DNA from 3 places in the Peribacillus sp. NJ4 genome. Region 1 is predicted to be linked to each of the others. Evidence: riboswitches for the same ligand, from Rfam matches in the RefSeq annotation. Region 1 holds a riboswitch; each other region holds the start of a gene.
What was found. A riboswitch is a leader RNA that binds a small molecule or an ion and turns the genes downstream of it on or off. The one in region 1 is predicted to bind cobalamin.

Region 2: it holds a riboswitch for cobalamin, as region 1 does, so the genes downstream of both, QUF94_RS21630 (ribonucleoside-diphosphate reductase subunit alpha) here and metE (5-methyltetrahydropteroyltriglutamate--homocysteine S-methyltransferase) in region 1, are expected to answer to the same signal.
Region 3: it holds a riboswitch for cobalamin, as region 1 does, so the genes downstream of both, QUF94_RS01110 (ABC transporter substrate-binding protein) here and metE (5-methyltetrahydropteroyltriglutamate--homocysteine S-methyltransferase) in region 1, are expected to answer to the same signal.

The regions. Positions count from the first base shown of each region.
Region 1 covers NZ_JAUCFQ010000001.1:4,643,810-4,648,416, reverse strand. The annotation lists partial or broken gene QUF94_RS23210 (acyl-CoA thioesterase) at 1-50, opposite strand, end outside; gene metE (5-methyltetrahydropteroyltriglutamate--homocysteine S-methyltransferase) at 47-2,353, opposite strand; cobalamin riboswitch at 2,508-2,699, opposite strand; gene QUF94_RS23200 (potassium channel family protein) at 2,957-3,376, shown strand; gene bcp (thioredoxin-dependent thiol peroxidase) at 3,439-3,909, shown strand; gene QUF94_RS23190 (aminopeptidase) at 3,921-4,607, shown strand, end outside.
Region 2 covers NZ_JAUCFQ010000001.1:4,338,886-4,343,492, forward strand. The annotation lists gene QUF94_RS21615 (SulP family inorganic anion transporter) at 1-509, shown strand, start outside; gene QUF94_RS21620 (hypothetical protein) at 595-729, shown strand; gene QUF94_RS21625 (manganese-dependent inorganic pyrophosphatase) at 841-1,770, opposite strand; cobalamin riboswitch at 2,064-2,243, shown strand; gene QUF94_RS21630 (ribonucleoside-diphosphate reductase subunit alpha) at 2,450-4,607, shown strand, end outside.
Region 3 covers NZ_JAUCFQ010000001.1:222,378-226,984, forward strand. The annotation lists gene QUF94_RS01095 (hypothetical protein) at 129-296, opposite strand; tRNA gene QUF94_RS01100 (tRNA-Arg) at 797-870, opposite strand; gene QUF94_RS01105 (polysaccharide deacetylase family protein) at 1,117-1,956, shown strand; cobalamin riboswitch at 2,044-2,218, shown strand; gene QUF94_RS01110 (ABC transporter substrate-binding protein) at 2,398-3,363, shown strand; gene QUF94_RS01115 (FecCD family ABC transporter permease) at 3,326-4,381, shown strand; gene QUF94_RS01120 (heme ABC transporter ATP-binding protein) at 4,387-4,607, shown strand, end outside.

The sequences.
Region 1 (4,607 bases):
GACTGCTGTGGTGGATGGGCATTTGATAAGCCGCTTTCCTTTTCAATCATTTGCCTGTTGTTTGGGCTAAAAGATTTTTACGGACGATTATTGCTGCTTCGACCATGTTTTTCAGGGAAGCGACGGTTTCCGGGATACCCCTTGTTTTCAGGCCGCAGTCGGGATTGATCCAAAACTGGTCTTTATCCAATACTTTGATGCCCCGTTCAATCATATCGACCATTTCTTCCACTGCTGGAACTCGGGGACTGTGAATATCATACACACCCAGGCCAATACCTTTTTCATACGTTTTTTCCTCGAATGCGGAAGCAAGCTCTCCGTGGCTACGGGATGTTTCGATGGAAATTACATCGGCATCCAAGGAAGAAATGACATCCATGAAACTGTTGAAGTCGCAATAGCACATATGCGTGTGAATTTGCGTTGTATCCTCCACGCTTGATGTGGATATCAAGAACGAATTCACAGCCCAGTTCAAATACTCATCGCGATCGCTTTTTTTCAATGGTAGACCTTCCCTAAGTGCAGGTTCATCAACTTGGATCATTTTGATTCCAGCCGATTCCAATGCAATGACTTCTTTTTCCAAAGCAAGTGCCAGCTGGTAGCAAACATTCTCCCTGGAAATATCATCACGGACAAATGACCAGTTCAAAATCGTGACAGGACCTGTAAGCATTCCCTTTACGGTCTTCTTCGTCAGTGATTGTGCGTATACACTTTCCCTGACTGTCATCGGTTCGATGAAATGGATGTCACCATAAATGACTGGTGGTTTTACGCAGCGAGACCCATAGGATTGTACCCAGCCCTTTTCTAGAAAGACAAATCCGCCTAACTTATGACCGAAGTATTCAACCATATCCGTCCGTTCGAATTCCCCGTGTACGAGAACGTCCAAGCCGATTTCTTCTTGAATGTCGATCCACCTGCCGATTTCTTCGTTAATGAATGTTTCATATTGCGCAGCGCTCCATTCTCCTTTTTTGAATTTCCCGCGTGCTTGCTTAACTTCAAATGTCTGGGGAAAACTACCGATCGTTGTTGAAGGTAGAAAAGGCAATTTGAAAAATTCCTGTTGTTTTTGGTAACGTTCTTTAAATGGCAGCTGACGTCCAACATGCTCTGATTTAGCCTTTTCGACACTGGATTGTACACTCTTATGATTCCGTGCATTTGAACTAGCTAACGTCTGAACCGTTAATTTATTAGCATCGACCTTATCGGCGATTGCTTCAAAGCCCTGATTATTCCCTTTGACCAAAAGTGTTATTTCTTCAAGTTTCTCATCGGCAAAAGCAAGGGTTTTTTTCACTTCTTTTGAAACGGCGGTTTCATTACGAACGGTCACTGGAACATGAAGCAGGGAACAAGAGGGTTGAAGCCAGATTTGGTCTTCGGCTACTTTTTTCTTTAGAGTGTCGATCAATTGAATCTTTTTCGATAAATCAGAAAGCCAAATATTTTTTCCATCTATCACACCTGCACCAAGCACTTTGTCCTTCGGGAAGCCGGATGCTTCAAGATTACTTAGATTCCTTCCTTTATCATGTACAAAATCAAGACCGATTCCCTGAACTGGTAATTCGATGACTTCTTGGTAGTGTTCCACGGCATCAAAGTATGTTTGCAGCATGATGTTCAGGTTTGGTGCTGCTTCATTCAGTTTTTCATAGAGGTAAGTAACAGTTTGCATATCATCTTTGGAAATGGATGAAACAAGAGAAGGCTCGTCCATTTGAACCCACTTCACGCCTTCGTGCTCCAACTCTTGCAGGATTTGCGTATATAGGGGAAGCAGGCTCAGGATTATGCCAGGGATATCTTGTTTTTTGAAGCCTTTGGAAAGGGAGATGAAAGTATAAGGTCCGATTAACACGGGCTTCGTTTCAATCCCTAGCTTTTCCTTGGCTTCCCGATATGCTACAAGTGGTTTATTTTCTGTTAAAGTCAGCTGTGGCAGTTTTAATTCAGGGACGATATAGTGATAGTTCGTATTGAACCATTTCGTCATTTCGGAAGCGACCTCATCATTGTTCCCGCGAGCCATTGAATAATAAACGGAAAGGGGAACGCTTCCGCCTCCATAGGCAGAGTAACGTTCAGGAACAAGACCGAACATGACGGACATATCGAGCATTTGATCATAGAAAGTGAAGTCGTTGACAGGAATGATATCAATGCCTTGATCTTTTTGTTTTTGTAAGTTGCCTAAACGGATGGCCTTTAGTTGTGCCGTGAATTTTGGTTCATCGATTTTCCCGGACCAATATGCTTCCAATGTACGTTTCCATTCACGATCTTCCCCGATTCGCGGGTACCCCAAATTACTGCTTTTCAAAATTCTCATCCTCCTACTTTCCTTTGATTTGTTTAAAAACAATAAAAAAAGCACCCCTAACCGTCAATAAGAGAAAGTTAGAAATGCTTAAAATAAAGAGACATGCAGAATGCCCCTTATAATTATAAGGTCCCTAACACCTCCCTATCTCCCGTAGGTTAAAACAGTGTTGTCGAAATAGGCAGGTCTCCTGACTTAGGGAATATCATTAGCAGCGAGCCTTCCCGATCCGTGGACCAGTGGCATATTGGATGGCGCTAACATTCCCATTACAGTGGCGGGACCGTGCCGGAATCAAACCGGGCTTCCCTTTTAATCCTAATGAAAATTAGGAACCTATTTCCACATATGAAATTTCACTAAACCCGCTGATAAACTGATTGCAGGCACCAAATATTTATAAAATAAAAACTATTATAAAAATTTAGACAATCTTAACATATCCGACCAAAAGGGTCAACATGAAAAAAATCGGGAAACGTTCCCGTTTTTTTGACAAATGCCTTTAGGGTGTGTGAGTGATAAGGCTGAAGTCTGTTCCTAAAAAAGAATATATTGTTAGGACAGGGAGTATGTATAAAGGAAGTGGCGTTTTGAAATGGGGCGTAGGGGATGACTTTCTACATCTTGATTGCAGGAATCATTTTTTGCATGGTGATGAGCATTCGGACGTTATTTCTTGTTGAGTCGGGAGGAAAGAAGTTTTCTCTGGAGGATATGCTGTGGCTTGGCAATTTATATGCGACGATATTAGTTGGATTTGCACTGATTTATTTATTATACGAGCTTCAGAATCATTCGGTGATTCTTGATATGGGCAATCGATTGGATGGCACGTTCTATGAACAGTTGAAGACTTCTTTTTATTTTAGCGCAATGACCATGTTTTCTGTAGGGTATGGAGATATAGCCCCAATTGGCATGGGCAGGATGATAGCTACCATTCAGGCTTTCATCGGGTACACACTCCCGGCAGCGTTCGTGATTCGGACGGTGATCGATCTGGAGCATAAAGAGAGGAAGGATAAATGAAAGTTGTGTTTCTTTCGATTATTGGGTACTCTTACCATAATGAAGGAAATGGAGGATTCAATATGACTGTTAAAATTGGAGAAAAAGCACCTGATTTTCAACTCCCTGCAAACAATGGTGAAATGGTTTCCCTATCGGATTTTAAAGGGAAATACATCGTTTTATATTTTTATCCAAAAGACATGACGCCAGGATGCACGACGGAGGCCTGTGATTTCCGGGACCACAATGAACAATTCGAGGAATTGAACGCTGTCATCATTGGTATCAGCCCAGATCCGGCGGCACGTCATGAAAAATTCATCGAAAAACATGGATTGCCTTTTCTGCTGCTAGCTGACGAAAACCATGAAGCGGCTGAATCATTTGATGTGTGGCAATTGAAAAAGAATTTCGGCAAGGAATATATGGGCATTGAACGTTCAACTTTCCTGATTGATAAGGCAGGTAAAATAGTCAAGGAATGGCGTAAAGTAAAAGTCAAAGGCCACGTCGAAGAAGCGCTTGAAACTCTTCGAGACCTAGAAAAATAAGGGACAGGCAGATGAAGGATGAACGAATAACGAAGCTTGCGGCCAGGCTGATTCATCATTCGATACAATTACAGCCAAAAGAGAGAATCCTCATCCGGGGCCATATCAACACGAAACCGTTGTTGAAAGAGCTGATTGATGAAATATACAGAGTGGGTGCTTATCCATATATAGAACTCGAAGACGATGAGATTAGCCGACATCTGTTACAAGGGAATGTGAAGGAACAACTTGAAACATCATCGCAATGGGCTTTGAAGAAGTATACGGATATCGATGCGGTCATCATCATCACCAGTGAAGAAAACGACGTGGAAATGACTGATGTTCCCATCGAGAGGCACCGTATTCAAGGGGAAGCTATGAATTCTCCCACTCTTTTCTATGTAAACAACCGACGGTGGGTCTTACTTAATTATCCCACCAACGCATCAGCGCAAAAAGCCGGCATGAACTTCGACAGGTACCAAGACTTCCTTTTCAAAGTATGCACTATGGATTACGGGAAAATGGAGGCGGCATTGAAACCGTTAAAGCAATTGATGGAACGGACTGACAAAGTCAGGATCGTTTCACCGGGGACAGATTTGACTTTTTCCATCAAAGGTATGCCGGCCATCATATGTGCCGGAAAAAAGAATTTACCTGATGGGGAAGTGTTTACGGCACCCATAAAAGAGAGCGTCAATGGAAGGATA
Region 2 (4,607 bases), 300 kb from region 1:
CGATGGCTGCACTTGTAGCAGTCATGATCATGGTTTCAATCGGGACATTTGACTGGTCTTCCCTAAAGAGGCTCAATAAGGCTCCAAGGACGGATGCAGCCGTGATGATCGTGACGGTCCTCATTGTCCTATATACGCATGACTTATCAAAAGGGGTATTTGCCGGAGTGCTCTTGAGCATGATTTTCTTCTCAGCTAAAATTTCTAAAGTGGCTGTTGAGAAAACGGAAGACATCCAAGCTAAGAAAATCACTTATCGTATCAGCGGACAAATATTTTTCGCTTCGGTCCAGGACTTTGTTTCGAAGTTCGATTTCAAAGAAAAAGCCGATGTAATCATCATCGATTTTTCCCACTCTAAAATATGGGATGCTTCTGCAGTCGGTGCTGTTGATACGGTTGCCCTAAAATATCAGCTACAAGGTACACCTGTCCAGGTGCAAGGCCTCGATGAGGAAAGTTCGTTATTGCTAGAAAAACTCGCCACATCAGAAAGTAAAATATCTTGAAGTAGTAAAACTCTGCTGAATAGAAACTTTTCAAACCGACAAAATAGATAACATGAAATATTTCCTTTTGAAAGGAGCGAAAAGCATGACATCCGAGCAGGATTATACGGCAGCAAATCTGTCACCAGATTTATTGAATGAACTGAAAAGCTTTGAAAGCAAACTTGGCGAGGAAGCCAATAAAGAACTGATTGTCATCGCCTATGAAAAAGAAAAGTAAACTTTGAATTAAGAAAAAAGACTCAAACACCTTTAAATGGATGGTTGAGTCTTTTTTTGCATGTACAGAAAAAGGATGCCCACGTTTTTAATGAGCACCCCTTTCCCTATATTATTTACTGAATACGCCCGTTAAGACCGGCACGATTTGTTTTTTACGCGATACAACGCCCTCTAAGACGGCGATGTTATTGTTTAATGAAACGTCATATGCTTTTTCCACTGCATTGGCTGCTTTACCAAGAGCCAAGGCAACAGAATCATTGGTCAGGATATCCGTTACTACGAATAGGAATAAATCCAATTCCTTCACAGCGATGACCTCTTCAATGGCTGCTTCTAGTTCGGCTTGCTTAGCAAGGACTTCGTTCGGATCAACAGCATTGACCTGGGCTATCTCCACTTTAGCCATGCCCATGGAGAATTCTTTTGCATCAAGAGTGATAAGCTGGGCAATCGTTTTGTCGCTCAAGTCAGCTCCCGCCTTCAACATTTCCAAACCATATGTTTCAGCGTTGACTCCCGCAATATCAGCCAGTTCCATAGCTGCTGCAACGTCTTGCTCCGTGCAGGTCGGCGATTTGAACAATAAAGAATCCGAAATGATGGCAGACAGCATAAGACCTGCGATCGCTTTAGGGATTTCAACGCCGTTTTCTTTATAGATTTTATTTAAAATGGTTGCCGTACAGCCAACTGGTTCCGCACGGTAATATAAAGGATCGCTTGTTTCAAAGTTAGCGATGCGGTGATGGTCGATAACTTCCAACACACGTACTTGGTCAATATCTTCAGCACTTTGCTGGCGTTCATTGTGATCGACCAGGATCACGCCATCAGCTTCCCCTGCCACCTTTTCCACAAGACGAGGAGCTTCGAATTTGAAGTGGTCCAACGCATATTGAGTTTCACCATTCACTTCACCTAGACGAACTGGTTCAGCGTTGATACCTAACTGCTTTTTCAGATCTGCATAAGCGATTGCTGAACAGATTGTGTCTGTATCCGGGTTTTTATGTCCAAAAACTAATACTTTTTCCAAGATTTTATCTCCTTTTTCATAAATATTTTTCCGCGAATCCCCTTATCGCAATTAAGGAGAGCCACCTTTACTATACACTTTATTTTAACACAAAATCCCCTAAATTCAGTGCTTGAATTACCCATTCCCCAATAAAATCTTTCATTCTTTCACCCTCTACCTTCGCTTTGTCAATAGATAAGGGTTGGTTTTTCTCAAATATATTAGTTGAATTATCATCGTATATGGCTTACGATAATATAAGCAGAAATACTAGATATTGATTACACAAACAACACTAATAACTATATATAGAATTTTTTGTAATCCAAGGTGCCAGCGATGGCTGAAAAGGGAATCCGGTGCGAACCCGGAACTGTCCCCGCAACTGTAAATGTGACGAAATGAGAAACCACTGTATAGCTCTCTATACGGGAAGGACTCAAAGTAGGATGATCATGAGTCAGGAGACCTGCCTTGAATTTTTCACGTTTCTTATTCTTCGGGGATTGAGATGATGAAACGATAGCATAATGGCTATTTTTTCATGGCTCTTTTATTCTATCGTTTGATCCGCTCAATTTATTGGGCGGTTTTTTTTTATTTTAGCGGAAGTTTACAAGGAGGATTATTAATGACTCAAACATATAACTCTACCATAAGTGAAAATGACACCGACACGAATTCCATCCAGCTTGAGATGTTATCGAAGGAATTCGAAGGCCGTCTCGATATGGAAAAGTTCAAAAAGCGTTTTACAAAATGGCTTGATCGCAAAAGTGACTCAACCGAAGAACAGGCATCAAAGAAACTGATTCAGCTCGCTCTTGAAAGTGTCGATATCGATGCTCCCGATTGGACGTTCGTTGCTGCAGCAGAACTGTTGAATGCGATGTATAGGGATGCACAATCCAATCGAGGTTATGAAGGCATGAGTTATGGCCCATTCTATGAACTGATCACGGAACTCTCCCAACTTTCAGAAGGCCAGCGTTACCCCATCTATAAATCAGAACTGCTCTCTTCTTATACGAAAGCGGAAATTGAGGAATTGGGTTCGGTGATCGACCCGGAAAAGGATAAATTATTTTCTTACATAGGCATCTACTTATTAAACGATCGCTACCTAGCCCGCCCAAAAAAGGACAAGGTCTACGAACTGCCCCAAGAGCGCTTCATGATCATCGCGATGGAAATCATGCGATTGGAAAAAACGGAGCACCGCCTGCAACTTATCAAAGAAGCTTACTGGGCAATGTCCAACCTTTATATGACTGTTGCGACACCTACACTCTCCAATGCAGGAAAAACGCATGGACAGTTAAGCTCTTGCTTTATCGACGCAATTGAAGATTCCATTGATGGTATCTACCTATCTAACTACGATGCCGCAAAAGTATCAAAATTCGGCGGCGGTGTCGGTCTTTACGTTGGTAAGATCCGCTCGCTTGGTTCCGATATCCGTGGTTTCTCTGGAAATAGTTCCGGCACGACTCCTTGGATTCGACTATTCAACCAGACAGCTGTCAGTGTCGATCAATTGGGGCAACGTAAGGGTGCCATCGCGATTTACTTGGATGCCTGGCATAAAGATATCATGAGCTTTCTTGATTTGAAGACGCAAAACGGGGATGACAGATTAAAAGCCCATGATATTTTTACGGGTGTATGCATTCCTGATTTATTCATGGAGGCTGTACGTGACAGAAAAGAATGGTATCTTTTCGATCCGCATACCGTCAAGCAAACCCTTGGATTCTCACTTGAAGACCTTTACGACGAGAAGAAAGGCGAAGGAAGCTTCAGGAATCATTATGCACTTGCTGTCGAGGCCGCAGAAAATGGTACGCTTCCAAACTATAGCTTTGAAAAGATCAATGCGATGGACATCATGAAAAGCATTATGATTTCTCAATTAGAAGAAGGCGTACCATACATGTTCTACCGCGATGAAGTGAACCGGAAGAATCCAAATAAACATAAAGGTATGATTTATTGTTCTAACCTTTGCACCGAGATTGCCCAAAACTTAAGCCCTTCGACGATCACGGATGAATACGAAACAGAAGATGGAGATGTCGTTGTTGTTCGTAAAAGCGGCGATTTCGTTGTCTGCAACCTTTCATCCATTAACTTGCCCCGTGCGGTGAGCAGCGATGTTTTGGAAAGGTTGATTCCCATTCAGATCCGGATGCTGGATAACGTAATCGATGTGAATAATCTTCCGGTCAAGCAAGCATCCATCTCGAACAAACGGTACCGGGCAATTGGTTTAGGAACGTTTGGATGGCATCATTTACTTGCCACACAGAATATTTATTGGGAATCGGATGAGGCTGTTGAATATGCCGATGCATTATACGAAAGGATCGCTTACTTAACGATCAAGGCATCCAATGAATTGGCTAAGGAAAAAGGAACGTACCCATATTTCGAAGGATCGGATTGGCATACAGGGGAATATTTCGAACTACGTGACTATACGGATCAAAAATGGATGGATTTAAAAGTAAACGTCCAGGAACACGGGACCCGTAATGGATATTTAATGGCCATTGCCCCCAATTCATCGACCGCCAAGATCGGTAATTCCACGGATGGGATCGATCCTTTGTATGAAATTGAATTTTACGAAGAAAAGAAAAACTTTAAATTCAAGGTGACCGCACCAGGCTTGACGCCAAATACGTATGAATATTATAAAAAGACCCGATTTAATTTGGATCAACTGGAAAGCATCAGGCAAAATGCTGCCCGCCAACGCCATATTGACCAAGCAATCAGCTTTAATCTGTATGTACACAACACAATCAAAGCCAAGGTCCTATTGGATATACATTTAACGGCTTGGGAATCCG
Region 3 (4,607 bases), 4.4 Mb from region 1:
GTCGGCAGGTCCATCTTTCCAGACAAAAGATTGCCGCTTGATGAAGTGGCGAAATTCATATAAAAGTAAAAGATAGCAGAAAAGGATGGAGCATTCGCTCCATCCTTTTCCATATATCACTGCTTCGGTTAAATTTCATTCAGTACGGTGCCGTGTAATTCATATTCAAGTGTTTCGTCAGTTGTGTGTGTGTGTTTATCCGTATCTGCTAGTGTAAGCGTACTGAATGTCTGCTGATCACCCGGACTGAAAATTGCTTCATCATTCTCTGGATTCCATAGGTTGTAAATACTCATGATCAGTATCGTCCTCCTTTGGGCGAGAAGACTAGTAATTCCCTTTTTGGTTATCGACTAACTCTTCAATTGACTCTAACGCTGATCACCGGGACTAAACACCGCTGCGTCATTCTCTTTGTTCCATTGGCCTCTGATTGTACTCATCGTGCACATCATCTCCTTTGGTGAGAATGTCTTACAGTATTTATCTACCCGGATGGGACAGGTTAAAACATATATTTCAAAAAAATATTACTTTTCTGCGGATATTTATATCGAAAAACATCATTAATTAAAACTTCTCTTTAAACAGAGTCAAAAAGTTTTGAACGAAAATTAAATGGTTAATCTCATAATGTATTGATCGCCGATACTTCCGGCTTTTCTCATACCGGTATCTAGAAATCCGACCTTTACATTGGAAGCCCCTCAAAAGCCTAAATAGGTAAGGCCATACCAACAGAAAAAACCCTGTTACGACGCGGAGGTACCGCATTGTAACAGGGTTTTAAAATTAGCGTCCCAGATAGGAATCGAACCTACGACCTACAGCTTAGGAGGCTGTCGCTCTATCCTGCTGAGCTACTGGGACATATAAAAAAAGTCGACGACTTATTTATTATATTTCTTATAGGCAAACTTTTCAAGTTAATAGCAATAATAATTATGAAAAAAATCATCTAAATGCTTAGCTGGTCTCTTGTTTCTGTATTTCCTTTTTTTTCGTAAAATGGAATACTTTATTATTTGCTGGTTTTCTGGTACTATTATACTAGAAAAAAATAGGAGAATGATAGTGAGAAAATACAGAGTTTTACTGTTTGTGGCATTGCTGGGGATGTTAATTTTACCTGCATGCTCACAAGGGATTTTAGAGGGTATAGGCAAAAAGACGGCTGCGCCGATTGCGGAAGATGACATTGAAGTGGTTGAGGCAGCGGAGAATGGCACCGGACAGGATTCAAAGGACGACCCGGAACAAATCGATACGAGAAACTGGATAAGGGCCGATTCCGCGGTTCAGTTTCCAATATTGATGTATCATAGCATTTCTGAAGGTAATGGCCTTCGGGTTCCAAGAGAGGAATTCCAATCACAAATGACTTGGCTTCGGGAGAATGGTTACTATACATTATCCCCTAAAGAAGCATTCCTCGTTTTAACCGAAAATCGGATGCCAAGTGATAAGTGCGTCTGGCTTACTTTTGATGATGGCTATACAGATAACTACACGGAGGCTTTCCCCATATTAAAAGAATATGATATGAAAGCAACCATCTTCATGATCGGGAAGTCCATTGATAAAGGTCATCACCTGACTGAAACTCAAATGTTGGAGATGAGCAGGAATGGGATTTCGATCGAAAGTCATACTATCAACCATTTGGAGCTGAACCGGATGACGGCAGAGCAGCAAGAATCGGAAATGGTTCAGTCGAAGGAGCTATTCGACCGTATCCTCGATCAGGACACGACAGTAATTTCCTATCCGGTTGGCCGGTATAACGAAGAGAGTCTATGGGTGTCAGAAGAAGCTGGATACAAGATGGCAGTCACCACCGAACCTGGAGGAGCTTCAAGGGACCAAGGGATGCATTCCCTGCATAGGGTTCGGATTTCACCGGGATTATCAGTCGAGGGATTTGCGTCCCTGATTGAAAATGCTTCTAATCACTGAAGGTGGACGGGTCATTTCGAGGCAAGTCAGAAAAATCATATAATAATCGATTCTTACATGGTGTATAATGAAAGGCAGTGAAAATTATATACATATGAACGATTTGGTGTCTTAATGACTTAATAGGGAAGTTGGTGAAATGCCAGCGCGGTCCCGCCACTGTATATGGGAGCCAACGGATGTTTACCACTGTATGAGATATGGGAAGGTGCCGTTGATGATGACCATGAGCCAGGAGACCTGCCAAAATTCGTACACCTGTAACCTACGCGGATGGGAAGGTGTGTGGCAGACCCTAAAGAGTCCGTAATTATATTGTTGCCATACAAGCATCTTCCGTTTAACGGGAGGTGCTTTTGTTTTGGGGTGCATCTTCCGATAATGCGTTTTGTTTATTAGGTGTGAAGAAATTAAAAGAAAAAAAGATTGTGGGGAATGAAAATGAAGAAGATTTTTGGTCTGATACTGGTGATGTTGCTGACTGCAGGTATGATGGTTGGCTGTAGCGAAGCTACTAATGAAGGAAAAGAAAAGCAGGAAACGAATCATGCCAAACAGGAAGTTTTCCCGATTACGATTAAAGATGCAACAGGCGAAAAGGTGACGATAGAACAAAAACCGAAGAAAATCGTTTCGTTGATACCAAGTAATACGGAAGTTGTCTTTGCACTTGGCTTGGGTAAAAAGGTTGTTGGTGTTTCCGACTATGATAATTATCCGGAAGAAACGAAAGAAATTGAAAAAGTTGGCGGAATGGAAATGAACACGGAGATGATTGTCTCTTTGAAGCCCGACCTTGTTCTTGCCCATGCATCCAGTGCCCATAATTCGAATGAGGGTTTACAGCAGCTTAAGGATGCTGGAATTGATGTCCTCGTAGTCAATGATGCACAAAGCTTTGACCAAGTCTATGATTCTATTGATATGATTGGACAGGCAACAGGGGAACATGAAAAGGCAAAAGGAATCGTTACGGACATGAAAACGAAGCTCAAGGATATTCAGGAAAAAGCCAAATCTGTAAAGGAAGCGGATAGGAAGACCGTTTTTGTGGAGGTTTCTCCGTCACCTGAGATATATACACCTGGAAAAAATACCTTCATGAATGAAATGCTTCAAATTATTTCAGCGGAAAATGCAGCTGCTGAATTGGATGGATGGGCAAAAATTGATGAAGAGTCGATGATCGCTGCAAATCCGGATGTCATCATTACAACGTATGGTTATTATACAAAAGATGCAGTAAGTCAAGTGAAGGGCCGAAAAGGATGGCAAGACGTAAATGCTGTGAAGGATGACCAAGTCTTTGATGTCCATTCCGACTTGGTGACCCGTTCCGGTCCACGCTTAATAGAGGGAGTAGAGGAACTTGCCAAATCAGTCTATCCGAACCTATTTGACAACTAAATGGACGATTGCTTATTTGATTGCGTTATTATTTTTGTTATTCGCAATGACGATAGGCATTTCCTTTGGTTCGGTGCCAGTACCGATTCCTGTACTTTTACAAATTATCGGCAAGGAGATTTTTCATTTACCGATTTCAGCTGATCCGGATGTAATGCTTACGAATATTGTGATGAACATCCGCTTGCCGCGTGTGTTGCTAGCGGGTTTTGTTGGGGCATCACTTGCGATTTCGGGAGCGGGATTTCAGGGCCTGCTCCGGAATCCGCTCGCTGACCCTTACACATTAGGTATTTCATCAGGAGCATCAGTCGGTGCTGTATTGACAATATTCTTGAATATATCACTACCATTCATCGGCTTATATACTCTTCCGGCATTGAGCATCGTATGCTCAGTGCTCACGATGTTCTTCGTACTGGCTTTTGCAAAAAAAATGGATCGATCGATGAAAGTGGAAACGATCATTTTAACGGGAATCATTTTCAGCTCGTTTTTAAGTGCCTTCATTTCATTGATGATTGCGCTGACTGGTGATGAATTAAGACAAATCATCGGCTGGCTGATGGGAAGCGTTTCAATGCGCGGATGGAATTATATTGCAATCATTTTGCCGTTTTTTATTATTGGTTCGTTGATCTTGATCATGAATACGAGCGAATTGAATGCGATGACTTTCGGGGAAGACCGGGCAAAACACTTAGGTGTTAATGTTAAGCGGCGGAAAATGTGGATTTTGATAGCCGGTTCGATGTTGACAGGGGCAGCTGTTGCCGTTTCAGGGGCGATTGGCTTTGTAGGATTGGTCATTCCTCATTTTGTCCGAAAGATTTGGGGACCTGACCATAAACATTTGCTTCCGTTGTCATTGCTGGTAGGAAGCGGATTCCTAATATTGGCGGACTTTGTAGCACGGTCGATCATTGCCCCATCGGAACTGCCGATCGGGGTGATCACTTCACTTATCGGGGCACCCGCATTCGCGCTGATTTTATTAAAGAGACGGAGAGAAGGGTAAGATGGATGCTTGAAGTTAAAGGGTTAACAGGTGGATATGACAACAAAGCTGTTTTGGACTCTGTTACTTTTGATGTACATAAAGGGGAATTATTCGGGATTCTTGGCCCAAATGGCAGCGGAAAAACGACGCTTTTAAGTATGCTTAGCGGGGTGCTCGATTATAAGGGCGGAAGCATACGGATAAGAGGAAGGGATTTGAAGGATTATTCGTCAAAACAACTTGC